DNA from 2 places in the Macrococcus brunensis genome. Region 1 is predicted to be linked to the other one. Evidence: predicted binding sites of a transcription regulator. Region 1 holds the regulator's gene; the other holds the start of a gene.
What was found. The regulator Rex, encoded in region 1, represses fermentation and respiration genes when NADH is low (regulators of the CRP and FNR family bind a similar motif). The targets are predictions, from matches to a motif close to TTGTGAAATATTTCACAA.
Positions count from the first base shown of each region.

Region 2: a site for Rex is predicted at 2,858-2,875, ahead of MGG13_RS00790 (nitrate reductase subunit alpha). Genes of this name have one in related genera too.

Region 1 is NZ_CP092179.1:1,820,904-1,828,496, reverse strand. Features, by position in the region: gene tsaB (tRNA (adenosine(37)-N6)-threonylcarbamoyltransferase complex dimerization subunit type 1 TsaB) at 1-226, shown strand, start outside; gene rimI (ribosomal protein S18-alanine N-acetyltransferase) at 238-666, shown strand; gene tsaD (tRNA (adenosine(37)-N6)-threonylcarbamoyltransferase complex transferase subunit TsaD) at 659-1,657, shown strand; gene MGG13_RS09640 (ABC-F family ATP-binding cassette domain-containing protein) at 1,870-3,783, opposite strand; gene MGG13_RS09635 (redox-sensing transcriptional repressor Rex) at 3,926-4,558, shown strand; gene tatA (twin-arginine translocase TatA/TatE family subunit) at 4,569-4,760, shown strand; gene tatC (twin-arginine translocase subunit TatC) at 4,818-5,576, shown strand; gene MGG13_RS09620 (GH32 C-terminal domain-containing protein) at 5,660-6,592, shown strand; gene MGG13_RS09615 (MurR/RpiR family transcriptional regulator) at 6,614-7,345, shown strand; gene MGG13_RS09610 (nitroreductase family protein) at 7,472-7,593, opposite strand, start outside.
Region 2 is NZ_CP092179.1:152,823-160,415, forward strand. Features, by position in the region: gene MGG13_RS00770 (biotin transporter BioY) at 1-72, shown strand, start outside; gene MGG13_RS00775 (GNAT family N-acetyltransferase) at 95-835, shown strand; gene fdhD (formate dehydrogenase accessory sulfurtransferase FdhD) at 853-1,638, opposite strand; gene MGG13_RS00785 (nuclease-related domain-containing protein) at 1,731-2,654, opposite strand; gene MGG13_RS00790 (nitrate reductase subunit alpha) at 2,918-6,592, shown strand; gene narH (nitrate reductase subunit beta) at 6,582-7,593, shown strand, end outside.

The sequences.
Region 1 (7,593 bases):
TCTTAATCATTATTTGAAGGCTCAGCACATGCCTTATCTCTTTATAGGAATGGATGCAGTCAAGTTGAAAGATAAGCTTAAAGGACCGGTCTTTTATTGTATTCCGCGTAGTGCTGAGATGCGACGTATAGCTGATTTTGAGCATCCGGAAGATGTTCATGGCTTTGAGCCGACTTATTTAAGAATGACGGAGGCGGAACGCAATTGGCTGAACAAGCAGGATTAACAATCAGAAAGATGACGGTTGAAGACGTTCCCGCTGTGCATGAAATAGAGAAACGCAGTTTTCCGTCTGGTACTTGGTCGATTGATGCATTTTATCACGAAGTGGAGAAAAACGAGTTTGGGCACTATTTTGTCGTGGAAGCAGAAGAAGAGGTCATCGGTTATCTGGGGATGTGGATCGTTATCGATCAGGCACAGATAACGACTGTTGCGATACGTGAAGATAAGCGTGGCATGGGCTTATCCAAAATCTTATTAGAATACATCATGAACTATGCCCGTCTCACTTGTGAGATGATGAGTCTCGAAGTCAGAGAAGAAAATGCAGTTGCCAGAGCACTATATGAGAAAATGGGGTTTTCTTATGGAGGCCTTCGTCGTGACTATTATGGTGCCGGGCAGGATGCAAAAGTGATGTGGGTGAGGTTAAGAGATGAATGATATTACAATATTAGCAGTAGAGACAAGCTGTGATGAAACAGCTGTCAGTGTTGTGAGAAATGGCCGTGAAGTGTTAAGCAATAGCGTCAACAGTCAGATTGAATCACATAAACGTTTTGGCGGCGTCGTACCTGAAGTCGCGAGCCGGCATCATGTCGAAAATATCACGACAGTGATTGCGGATGCGCTAAAGACGGCTGATATAACGATGGCTGATATCGATGCTGTCGCAGTGACGGAAGGCCCGGGACTCATTGGTGCGCTTCTCGTTGGAATCAATGCGGCTAAAGCACTGGCACTGAGCCATCAGAAACCGCTGATTCCAGTTCATCATATTGCAGGGCATATTTATGCGAATCATATAGAAGAACCGCTCAAGTTCCCCCTGCTGGCACTCATTGTTTCTGGCGGGCATACAGAGCTTGTCATCATGCGTGACCATCTGAACTTTGAAGTGATTGGTGAGACGAGAGATGATGCAGTAGGTGAAGCCTATGATAAAGTAGCACGTACCATCAATCTACCTTATCCAGGTGGACCGCACGTCGACCGACTTGCAGCTGAGGGACAGGATTCACTGAACTTTCCGCGTCCAGTACTTGAAGGCTATGATTTCAGTTTCAGTGGTCTGAAGAGTGCTGTCATCAACACGCTGCACAATAAAGCACAAAAAGGCGAGACAGTACCATCCGAAGATGTTGCTGCAAGCTTTCAGGCCAGTGTCATTGACGTCTTAACACAGAAGACGTTTGAAGCGTTGGAAGAATATCATATAGATGAACTGATTGTCTGCGGCGGGGTCGCAGCGAACAAGGGATTACGAGCAAGACTTGATGCGATGGCAAAAGAGCGTGATATCAATCTGCGTATCCCTCCGCTCAATCTCTGTACAGATAATGCTGCGATGATCGGTGCCGCAGCTTACTATTATTACATAAAAAATGTCAGAGCAGACCTCAATTTAAATGGAAAAAGTACGCTTGATTTATAAAAATCAGGCGTTTTTTTATGGATACGAACATACGTACTTGTACACAAGTTGTTAACTGATTGTGGATAACTTTTTGTCTAGTGACCATTTTACACAAAAATAAACAACAGAAATTGTCTGAATTCTGTGGATAAGTCTAATAACTTTGTGGATTACTGTTATAAAGCTGTTTTTACTGTGCATAACTCTGTGAATAGAAAAAAGAAGCAGAGTTATTCTGCTTCTTCTAGTTCAGCCCATTCTTCCATTGCTGTTTCCAGTTTATTCTGAAGATCAACCATTTCCTGATGCAGCTCGTAACTGCGTTGTGAATCATTGAATACATCGGGCTGCGTCAGTTCGAGTTCAATGGCCTGAATACGTGCTTCGTACTCTTCAATATTTTCTTCCAGCTGCTGAAGTGCGCGTTCTATTTTTCGGCGTTCTTTCCTTTGCGCTTTATTTTCTGCATAGTCCGTCTGTTTTGGTGTCACTGTTTCTTCTTCGACTGCCTGGTACGCTTCGTGCGCCAGACGTTCCTCTTCTTTTTCGATGAAATAAGTATAATCCCCGAGGAAAAGACTCGCACCTGAATGTGTAATATTCAGTACTTTTGTCGCAATCTGATTGATGAAGAAACGGTCATGCGACACAAAAAGAATAGTGCCGGGATAAGTCATAAGGGCCTGTTCCAAGATTTCTTTTACATCGATATCCAGATGGTTGGTCGGCTCATCAAGAATCAGGACATTATTATTCTCAAGACTCAGTTTTGCGAGCTGCAGTCTGGCTTTCTCGCCGCCTGACAGATCATTGATGACTTTTTTGACATCATCTTGCACAAACAGGAAGCGGCCAAGCACTGCTCTGACATCTTTCTCCTGCACCTCAGGATAATACTGCCACAGTTCTTCTAAAACTGTATTCGTTGACTTAAATTCTGCCTGCTTCTGGTCGTAGTAACCAATCGAAACATTGGCACCGTATTTAATGTCACCGCTCAGTTTTTCTAATTTTTTAGCAATCGTCTTAATCAAGGTTGTTTTGCCAATACCATTGGGACCGATAACTGCGATGGCATCCTGTTTTTTGACGTCAAAAGTGATGGGAGCAGTGATAGGGCTATCGTAACCTACCTCCAGCGCTTTTACGTCCAGGACATCATTGCCTGATTCACGGTCAATATGAAACTGCAGGTTGACAGAATGGTCATCAAGCTTAGGGGCTTCAATCCGGGTCATCTTCTCCAGTATTTTACGGCGGCTTTTAGCCATGCCACTTGTAGAGGCACGAGTGATATTTTTCTGGACGAAAGTCTCCAGACGTTCAATCTCTGCCTGCTGACGTTCGTATTCAGCAGACATTTTCTCGTAGAAGGCATCTCTCAGATTCAGGAACTTGGAGTAGTTACCGACATAACGCATAACACGTCCGAGTGCGACATCGTATACCGTGTTAACGACTTTGTCCAGGAAGTAACGGTCATGGGAGATGACGACGATAGCGCCCTGATAGGTCGTCAAATAGTTTTCAAGCCATGCAGTAGTTTCCATGTCTAGATGGTTGGTCGGCTCATCCAGCATCAGCAGGTCCGGATCTCTGATCAGCATCTCCGCGAGGGCGAGTCTTGTCTTCTGGCCGCCTGAGAAGTAGTCAATTTTCTGATCGAAATCAGCAGAGCTGAAATTCAGTCCTGTCAGAATGGTCTTAATCTTATGTTCATACTGATACCCGCCTGCACTTTCGAACTGCAGCTGCAGTTTCTCGAATTCCGACAGCTTGTCAGCATATTCTTCTGTACCTGCTTTATCACTTTCTTCAGCAAGATAAGTCGTGATACCTGTCAGTTTCCTTTCCATGTCCTGTAGATGACTGAATGGCTTCAACATCGCCTCGTACACTGTACCTTCAGCATCAAGCGTCATCTGCTGAGTCAGATAACCGATATTGATATTTTTAGCCCGCATCAAGTGTCCGCTATCGTAACACTCAGCGCCTGCCAGGATTTTCATCAGCGTTGTTTTACCGGCACCATTACGTCCGACAATAGCGATGCGGTCGTTTGTCTTTATTTCTATTTTAACATCGGTGAAGATATCTTCTCCGCCGAATGATTTATTGAGTTGACTTGCCTGTAATAAAATCATATTTTCACCTCATTTATATTTTACATGATTGATGAGTGACATGAAATAAAAGGGCTGAATTTCACATAGTCAGTCAAGGGCAGGCATGTTATAATTTAGGTACTGTGAAAAAAGTCACAATTAAAATAAGAAGGTGAACAGTGTGCCAAAAGCTGAAGTTAAGATTCCTAAAGCGACACTCAAGCGCCTGCCCCTTTATTACCGGTTCGTCAATACGCTTCATAGCGCAAAAGTTGATCGTGTTTCTTCAAAGGAACTGAGCGAAGGATTAAAAATCGATTCAGCGACAATCAGAAGAGATTTCTCTTATTTCGGAGAGCTTGGTAAAAAAGGATATGGCTATAACGTAGAATATTTACTGAATTTCTTCAAAACAACCTTGCAGCAGGATACGATGACGAAAGTAGCGATTATTGGTATCGGTCATCTGGGTCATGCCCTCGTCAACTATAATTTCTCGATCAGTGACCGTATGCAGATAGAAGCGGCGTTTGATATCGCACCCAATGTTGTCGGTGAAAAAATCGGTAAAATATATATCCAGCACATGGACGATTTTGAAGAAGTCGTCGAGAAAATGGGGATAGAAGTAGTCATTCTCACTGTGCCGGGAAAAATTGGCCAGGATATAGCAAATAGAGTGACAAAAGCCGGAATAAAAGGTATATTAAACTTTACACCGGAACGCTTAAATGTTCCATCAGATGTCCAGGTACACCATATTGATTTAGGTGTAGAACTCCAGTCTCTTATATTCTTTATGAAAAATCATTAGGAGGTACACTATGCTGTATGCTAATACATTAGGTGTTGCATCACCTGCTATTTTAATATTTCTAGGTGTGGTTGCACTCATTATCTTCGGACCGAAGAAACTGCCTGAATTTGGCCGTGCAATGGGTTCTTCACTCAAGGAATTCAAAGATGCGACAGATGGTATCATGAAAGACCATGATAAAGACGACGTACGTAAATAATGATTGAAAAAAGCGACAGTCACTGTCGCTTTTGTTATGAGGAGGGAAGACCTTCAGATGAATAAAGATGAATTAACGATAGTTGAGCATTTAGACGAACTTAGAAAACGTCTGATGATCGTTGCTTATTTTCTGATGGGCGGCATCATCGTTGGCTTTTATTTCGGTAAGCCGGTCACACGATTTTTAACAAAAGATGATGTTCCTGCTGAAATCACGCTGCATTATTTTAAGGTAACGGATCCTCTGTCAATTTATATCAGTGTCATCATGCTGATAGCTGTTCTATTGATATCGCCAGTTATTCTCTATCAGTTGTGGGCGTTTATCTCGCCTGGCCTGCATCCGCAGGAACGACGCGCGACGCTCAGTTATATTCCAGTCAGTTTTGTCTTATTTGTAGCAGGCCTTACATTCAGCTACTTTATTATATTTCCTTATATGATTCACTTTACGATTGGACTTGCAAACGAAATGGGCGTCAAGCAGATTATTGGGGTCAGAGAGTATTTTAACGAACTCCTGAAGTTTACGATTCCATTCGGATTTGTATTTCAGCTGCCTATCCTGCTGCTCTTCCTGACGCGACTTGGTATCGTCACACCTGCTTTTCTGAAGAAGAACCGTAAATATGCTTACTTCTTCCTGATGGTCATTGCCGCAATTATAGCGCCGCCTGATGTGATGACTTACGTCATCTTTGTACTGCCTATGGTCGTCTTATATGAAATCAGTATTCAGATCAGTCACGTCGGCTATCGTATGTATTTAAAAGGTGAACAGAAATTACTAGAAGAAGAACTGAAAGAAGATTAAACCATCTGATTATGAGATGGTTTTTTTTGTCTGTCGATGTTATATTTTAAAGTAATTGAACTATCGATAAGGGAGTGCGTAAAGTGGAATGGATGCGAGAAAAACGCTATATAACAGAAAATGAAAACGTGCGCCAGGAGACCGCAGATTCAAGATGGCGGCAGCATTTTCATATTCAGCCTTCAGCTGGAATGCTGAATAGACCAGCAGGCTTCGTCTATCTGGACGGACTCTATCATCTTTTCTATGAATGGCTTCCAATGTCCGGACTTAAATATAGATATCATCTTACTTCTCCTGATCTTATTCACTTTGTGACACATGGACCGGTCATCATACTTGATGATTCAGATGATGATGACTTTAATGTGAATCAGAGATGGGATGATGGCTTTGATTTTTATGCGCCGCAGATAACGTACGGCGCTGAAGGTGCACCCATACTGATCGGCTGTATCAGACAGTCGAATGTAGAGTATACTGCCCATTGCTTCACTATTCCTCGGCTGCTCTCTTTTGAAGAAGAGAAAGTGATACAACGTCCTCATCCTTTAGTCAAGAAATGGCGCGGTAAGTCTGAAACTGCGGAAGGCTATGCGATGAAGCATGATATCCGTCTACATCCTTACGAAGGCGACTGCTACGAAATGGTTATAGATATTTTAGAGAACGAATCAACTGAATTCTATATTGAACTGCGTGTATCTAAGCGAGAAGCAACTAGGTTGATCTATAATCATGCGAGCCGTCAATTCACGCTGGATCGTTTTGATAGTGGGATTCTTAGCACTTATGGCAACGATTTCACACGTTCAGTCACTTTAGATAATCATTTAAAGAGAATTCATGCCTTTGTCGATCAATCGAGTATTGAGATTTTTCTGAATGACGGTGAGAAGGTCATGACATCTCGTATATTTCCTTCTGATAGTGCGACTGGCATCAGAACGTCCACTGAATCTGGGCAAGTCTATCTTAAATTTACGAAATATGATATAGAAAAACAGGAGAGCTGACTATCTTAAAAGAGAAGAGTGATGAGTATGCCGATTGTTCTGAATCAGCTTCAATCTATAGAGCATCTCTTGTCGCCTGTCGAGAAGAGAATTGCTGCACTTATTAAGGAAAGCCCGCTGGATTTTGCAACATTACCCGGGAAAACGCTCGCTGTACAGGCGGAGGTCAGTGGATCTGCATTAGTGCGTTTCAGCCAGAGAATCGGCTTCAGTGGTCTGCGTGAGATGAAGCTGGTACTGATGAGAGATCTGCACATGCTGGAGCACGAAATCCAGCTCAGGCAAAAGACAGACTCAACTTCAGCGCTGATACATCAGACATTTAATGGCATGCAGGAAGCTCTGAAGCGGACAGAACGCTTGCTTGATTTTAAGCAAATCGATGGTGCAGCTGAAGTAATTGAACTGGAAAAGCGGGTGTTAATATACTGTCAGACTGACCAGATATCTGTTGCACTCGACTTTAAGCTCAGACTGGCTGAGATAGGTATTTCTTGTGACATCGTTCAGACATATGAGCGCTACCTCAAACTAGCCAGTTATTTTAAAGTGGTGATGATGATGGATGAATATAAGCCGGAACAACCTTTATCTTCTCATCAAACTCTTATTATGCTTGGACATCAAGTATCGCCTCGGGCTCAAGTTAATCTGCTGTCTTCCTATGAACAAGATATGACGAGTCGACTGGTTCAACATGCGGTTATTGATGTGCTGTATATGAAAATCCGTCATCTGCAGTCCATCACTTGATAGTTAGACGATACTCGAGATGAAAGAAAAAACGCATCAATAATTTTAAAACAAAAAACCAGCAATCACATCTGAATTTTCATCAGATATGATTGCTGGTTTTAATTTATAAATGCGAGCTCTTCATTATTTCTTGATGATGAGATGGTCTTCAACGGGTTTAAATTCTTTAGCGTCTGCTTGTGTACCGATTGTACCGAATGGCATCTGTGCAACGAGTTTCCAGTCACGTGGAATATCAAATGCAG
Region 2 (7,593 bases), 450 kb from region 1:
TTGATTGCAGCTATTCTGGCAGTTCGCCTGCGAAATATTCCATCCATCAAACGCTACTTAAATACGCTATAATTCTCTTAAAGGGGATGATAGGATGGTTTCATTTAAAGATACAAAACAAGTAGCAGAAGTTTATAGTGAGAATACACGTTATACTCATTTCCATACACCAAGCCAGTTGATTCGTTACTACTCTAATTACTTTGAGTATCAGGTCATGCCGTCACTTGAAACATTTAAGGATGACGAGAAAATGCAGACTGATTTTCACGAGCAACGCGGGCAGAAGCATCTCTTATTTATCTTTCCTGAAAATGTACCGTTACCACAGGATATCAAGGACTATGCTGAAGACGCGGGCTATACAGTAGAGAAAATGGAACTTTATCAGACAGAACAGCTGACGCTCGGTAAGCGGGCAGGAGAAGTGAAGATAGTAGGGGACGATCAGACGTTTAGAGATTTTCTCTCTGTCTGTCGTGTCGGTGAGCTCGAATATGGTGAAGAATTTGCTGACCTCAAAATTGATATGCATACAGCTGACAGGGCTGATGATACAGTCATTCAGCTGGTGGCGTATGACAACGGACAGCCGGTCGGTAAATTAGAAGCGATATTAAACGGAGAGTTAATAGAGCTCGATGATTTTTACGTGCTAGAGACGTCCAGAGGAAAAGGGATAGGGACAGCCTTGCAGGAGAAGGTGCTTGATTATGGTCAGTCCCTTATCCTGATAGCAGATGGAAATGATACACCACGGGACATGTATGAACGCCAAGGTTATCGTAAAGTCAGTGAACGATATGAATTACTGAAAGTCAAAAGCTCGAGCTGAAATCGCTCGAGCTTTTTTTAGATGATACGCTCTGGATGGCTGTAAATATTAAATGTCTCGTTTCTGATGAATCCGACCGCTGTAATATTTAAGTCATCTGCAAGTTTGATTGCAAGGTCAGTCGGTGCTGATTTAGAGAGAATGATACCGACGCCAATTTTAGATGCTTTAATCAGGATTTCCGAGGAAATACGGCCTGAAAAGATAAGGACTTTATCACGAATTGGAATACGCTTTTCAATACAGTAACCAAACAGTTTATCGAGTGCATTATGACGACCGATATCTGACCGGTGGATGTAGAAGTCTTTACCATCACTGATTGCTGCATTGTGAAGGCCGCCTGTCTGCTTAAAGTCTGTGCTTTGTTCCTGTAGGGCATCCATCATACTGAAGATTTCCTGTGCTGTGATCTTTGTCTCGGTCATAGAGACTTTAGAAGTCGCTGCATCATTAACGAAATAGAACTGGCGGCTTTTCCCGCAGCAAGAACTGATCATCCTTTTCGTATACTGGCCGTAATGTTGTTCAATTTCTCTGTTCAAAGTGATATGGCAGAATCCTTTGCTGTCGTCAAGATGAATGTTTTGAATATCTGCTCGTCTGAAAATAACACCTTCAGACGCTAAAAAACCAAGAACGAGTTCTTCCAGGTTTGTAGGACTGCAGACGATAGTCGCAAATTCCTGCTGATTGACATAGAGTGTCAGAGGAAATTCAGTTGCGATATCATCGCTTTGATCTATAAATGCACCGTTATGATACTTAATAATCGGCTGGTTGAAAGTAATATCTTCAGGCAAGTGACGCGCCCCCCTTTATATGATTATTATACATGAGGAGAAGAGAGAAAGTGTCGTGCTTTACGCAAAAAGTGCGACACTTTTCGATGATTTCAAGTTATTTCAGGTAGAAATGTCGTACTTTCTTTAGTTTTCACGACATTTTTAAGGCTGTAGCAATACTTTTCCTGTCTTTCGCAGTATTTTTGCATGAAACGTTCAATCGTTTTCCGGTTCAACCCAGTCCATTCAACTAGAGTTGTTATTTTCAATGGGCCCACTTTTAATATTTCGAGTTCATCAATTACTCTGAAAATAGTCGAGTCTAATTTTTCAGTGTAACCACAGTAGCAGGAAGTATAATGCATATTTTTTACATGACATAAGCTGAGTTTCCTGCATTTTGGACATCTCATTTCTTTCTTCATTTCTGTAACAGGATAATATTTAATTCGCTGATATTTATTATGTGTCCTATGCTGTTTGATCAGATACGCAGCTAACTCGTAATCTTCACGAGTGACCTCGCTATTCTTGAAATAATCAATCACTCCATCAAGCTGATGATGGAACAATACATTCGAATGTCCACGCCATCCTTCAACTCTGAAACTCGGATTTATAAATACAACCCGACTGATGACCTCATAACGAGTCGATCGGACGAGTTCTTTCAGCTTATAGTCTGCACGCATAAGCTGGGACAGTACATCTTTATATACATAGCCATGTTCACTGACTAAATTTCCGTGCATAAATGAATAATTCCCGCTAAAATTCTTGATTTCAAAGTGATAAATCCGGCCATCACTGATAAACAGAAAATCAAATTGCACAGACCCTTTCATTTCCACACTTACATCCCATAACTGCAGGCACGAAAGACTCTGAGTCATCTCATAAAAAAGCTGCTCTCCGTCCAGACCCTTCACATAATTTCTCAGTACGCGGTCATCATATTCATCCAGTAATATTCGTCCATCTGCTGCCAGAATATACTTTATATAAGTATCCTGCGCATGCTTTTTCAGAAACATCTCCCACCTCCCAACTTCACCCTAACCGGGACGCTTACACCAGGCAAAAAGCAGAAAATCCTCAATTCTTCTTCCAAACACCACTGTTTCTCATCAAAAAGTCACGTTTCATTAAATTCTGCATCATAATCCGTTCTTTTCAGCAAATTTATCATTTAAGGGAATCCCCCTATATCGATAGGTGTTTCCCCAATAGGTTTCGTTTGTGAATTCTTTCATAATGATGAGTAAGAGGACAAAACTGTCGATAAGGAGTTGGAAAAATGGCAATTGGAACTGGGTTACGTTTTTTTAAGCCAACAGAAAGATTCAACGGAAACTGGTCAGTACTTGAAGAGAAAAGTAGAGAGTGGGAAAAAGTTTACCGTCAGCGCTGGAGTCACGATAAAGTCGTCAGAACGACACACGGCGTGAACTGTACAGGATCATGTTCATGGAAAGTATTCGTCAAAAACGGCATCATTACTTGGGAGAATCAGCAGATTGATTATCCGTCCTGTGGACCTGATATGCCTGAATTTGAACCGCGTGGCTGTCCACGTGGCGCATCATTCTCCTGGTATGAATACAGCCCGCTGCGTATTAAGTTTCCTTATGTGCGCGGCGTTTTATGGCGTCTCTGGCAATCAGCACTTGAAGAATACGGTGACCCTGTCCGTGCCTGGCAGTCTATCGTAGAAGACGAAGAAAAAGCACGTAGCTACAAACAGGCGCGCGGTAAAGGGGGACATGTACGAGTGAGCTGGCAGCAAGTAACACAGCTCATTGCGGCACAGCTCATCTATACGATTAAGAAGTATGGTCCAGACCGTATCGCCGGTTTTACACCAATCCCTGCGATGAGTATGATCTCTTATGCGTCTGGCGCAAGATTTATATCTCTGTTAGGTGGCGAAATGCTGTCATTCTATGATTGGTATGCCGATCTTCCACCTGCATCTCCGCAGATCTGGGGAGAACAGACAGATGTGCCGGAATCGAGTGACTGGTATAACGCTGGATACATCATTATGTGGGGCTCAAATGTCCCGCTCACTCGTACGCCTGATGCTCACTTCATGACTGAAGTTCGTTACAAAGGAACTAAAGTCGTCTCTGTTGCACCTGACTATGCTGAAAATGTGAAGTTCGCTGATAACTGGCTGGCACCGCATCCTGGGACTGACGCAGCTGTCGCTCAGGCAATGACACACGTTATTCTGGATGAATTCTATGAAAAACGTCAGGAACCGATGTTCTTAAATTATGCAAAACAATATACAGATATGCCATTCCTGATTCGTCTTGATCCGCACGAAGGTTCGCTAAAAGCAGGACGCTTCTTACGTTCAAGTGATTTTGGTGACACTTCAGAACATAGTGAATGGAAACCGGTTGTCTTTGATCATCTCTCCGACCAGATTGTGGTCCCGAATGGAACGATGGGGCAGCGCTGGGAGAAAGATGTGAAATGGAACTTAAAACTGGAAACACCGGACGGTACTCAAATTGACCCGGCATTATCGCTGAAAGAAAAAGATGCGCAAGTAGTCGAAATAGTATTCCCGTTCTTTGATAACGCAGGAAACGGCACATTCAAACGTCCGATTGCTGTCAAACAGCAAGTACTAGCTGACGGTGAAACAGTCTATTACACAACGATTTATGACTTGATGCTGGCACAGTACGGTGTTAACCGCTATAACACGGCACTTGAAGCAAAAGGTTACGATGATGCCGAGAGCATTTACACGCCTGCATGGCAGGAAGGTGTTGCAGGTGTCAAAGCTTCTATTATTACGCAGATTGCCCGTGAATTCGCACAGAATGCAATTGATACAGGAGGCCGCTCAATGATTATCATGGGAGCGGGTATCAACCACTGGTTCAACTCCGATACAATTTACCGTTCTGTTCTGAACTTAGTGACACTCTGTGCAACACAAGGTGTGAATGGCGGCGGATGGGCTCATTACGTCGGTCAGGAAAAATGTCGTCCGATAGAAGGCTGGTCAACAATCGCATTCGCGAAAGACTGGCAGGCACCTCCTCGTCAGCAGAACGCAACAAGCTGGTTCTATTTCGCGACTGACCAATGGAAATACGAAGAGTCAGGCGTGGATATGCTGACTTCACCACTTGCTGAAAATGTGAAACACCAGCATCCAGCTGACTATAATGTAACAGCTGCTCGTCTCGGCTGGTTACCTTCATATCCTCAGTTCGACCGTAACAGCTTACTGTTCGGTGAGGAAGCGCGTGATGCAGGAGAATTCGATAATGAAGCGATCTTAAAACGCGCTGTAAACAGTGTCGCTTCACGTGAAACAAAGTTCGCGGTCGAAGATCCGGATAACAAGAAAAACCATCCTAAGACACTCTTTGTCTGGCGCTCAAACTTGATTTCAAGTTCTGCAAAAGGTCAGGAATATTTCATGAAACATTTACTAGGTACTAAACATGGTCTTTTAGCTGAACCGAATGAAACAGAAAAGCCAGAAGAAATTGTCTGGCGCGAAGATACAGAAGGGAAGCTCGATTTACTGGTCGCACTCGATTTCCGTATGACCGCGACACCGTTGTATGCGGATGTAGTATTGCCTGCTGCTACGTGGTACGAGAAGCATGATATTTCATCTACTGACATGCATCCCTTCGTCCATCCATTCAATCCGGCAGTTGACCCGCTCTGGGAATCACGTAGTGACTGGGACATCTACAAAACAATTGCTAAGACATTCTCTGAAATGTCAGAACGCCATCTGCCAGGCACATATAAAGATGTCGTGACAACACCGCTTGCACATGACTCGGTACAGGAGATTGCGACACCAATGGGTAAAGTACGCGACTGGACAAAGGGCGAAGTAGAACCGGTACCAGGTAAAACAATGCCAGGATTTGCTGTTGTAGATCGTACTTATACAGAAACTTATGACAAGTACATTTCTGTCGGCCCACTTCTTGAAAACAGCAAAGTCGGTGCACACGGTGTCTCCTTCAGTGTTAAAGAACAGTACAACGAACTGAAATCAATGGTCGGTACTTACTATGATGAGACCATTAAAAATGGTTTACCTAAAATAGATACAGCACGCCGCGTCGCTGATGTCATCCTCAATGTTTCATCTGCTACAAATGGTCGTGTATCACAGAAATCTTATGAGGTGCTCGAAGAACAGACAGGGATGTCACTGAAAGATATCTCAGCAGAACGTGCGGCAGAAAAAATCACATTCCAGAACATTACGGCTCAGCCACGTGAAGTCATTCCGACAGCTGTCTTCCCGGGTTCTAATAAAGACGGTCAGCGTTATTCTCCATTTACAACGAATATCGAACGTCTTGTACCATTCAGAACGTTAACAGGGCGCCAGAGTTACTATATCGACCATGAAGTGTTCCAGCAGTTCGGCGAAGCACTGCCTGTCTATAAACCGACATTACCGCCGATGGTCTTCGGTACTAAAGATAAACAGATTAAAGGCGGCGTCGACAGTCTAGTGCTGCGTTACTTAACGCCGCATGGTAAATGGAATATCCACTCAACATATCAGGATAATCTCCATATGCTGACATTATTCCGCGGGGGACCGACCGTCTGGATGAATAACGAGGATGCTGCTTCTAACGACATCAATGACAATGACTGGTTGGAAGTCTACAACAGAAACGGACTTGTAACCGCTCGTGCAGTTGTCTCACATCGTATGCCACGTGGCACGATGTTCATGTACCATGCACAGGATAAACATATTGAAACACCGGGTTCAGAAATTACAGATACACGCGGTGGCTCACATAACGCACCAACACGTATTCACTTAAAACCGACACAACTTGTCGGTGGATATGCACAAATCAGCTACGGTTTTAACTACTATGGACCGATCGGTAACCAGCGTGACGTCTATGTAGCAGTACGTAAGATGAAGGAGGTTGACTGGCTTGAAGATTAAAGCTCAAGTAGCAATGGTCATGAATTTAGACAAATGTATCGGCTGTCATACATGTAGTGTGACCTGTAAAAGTACCTGGACAAACCGTCCAGGTGCCGAATACATGTGGTTCAATAACGTAGAAACAAAACCAGGTATTGGATATCCGAAACGCTGGGAAGACCAGGAGCAATATAAAGGCGGCTGGCGTCTTGGCCGTAACGGTAAACTGGAACTGAAATCAGGTTCTAAACTTTCCAAAATTGCGCTAGGTAAAATTTTCTACAATCCGGATATGCCGGAGATGAAAGATTACTATGAGCCTTGGACCTATAACTATCGTCATTTGACGACAGCAAAAGAATCACAGCATTCACCTGTTGCGAAAGCAGAATCAATCATTACCGGTAAAAAAATGAACCTTGAATGGGGTCCTAACTGGGAAGATGATTTAGCAGGTGCACATATTACTGGACCGACAGATCCGAACATCCAGAAGATTGAAGAAGAGATCAAATTTAATTTTGAACAGTCATTCATGATGTATTTACCTCGTCTCTGTGAGCACTGCTTAAACCCAGCCTGTGTTGCGAGCTGTCCGTCTGGTGCGATGTATAAACGTGATGAAGACGGCATTGTCCTTGTCGATCAGGATGCATGTCGTGGCTGGAGATACTGTATGACCGGCTGTCCTTACAAAAAAGTCTACTTCAACTGGAAAACAAACAAAGCAGAAAAATGTACATTCTGTTTCCCACGTGTAGAAGCAGGTCTGCCAACAGTCTGTTCAGAGACTTGTACAGGCCGTATGCGTTATTTAGGCGTCATGCTGTACGATGCTGATAAAGTACTTGAAGCAGCTTCAGTAACAGACGAGAAAGATTTATACCAATCACAGCTTGATCTTTTCCTGGATCCAAACGATCCTGAAGTCATCGCACAGGCTGAACGTGACGGTATCGCGCAGGACTGGATTGAAGCGGCGCAGAACTCACCGGTCTACAAACTGGCGATTGAATACA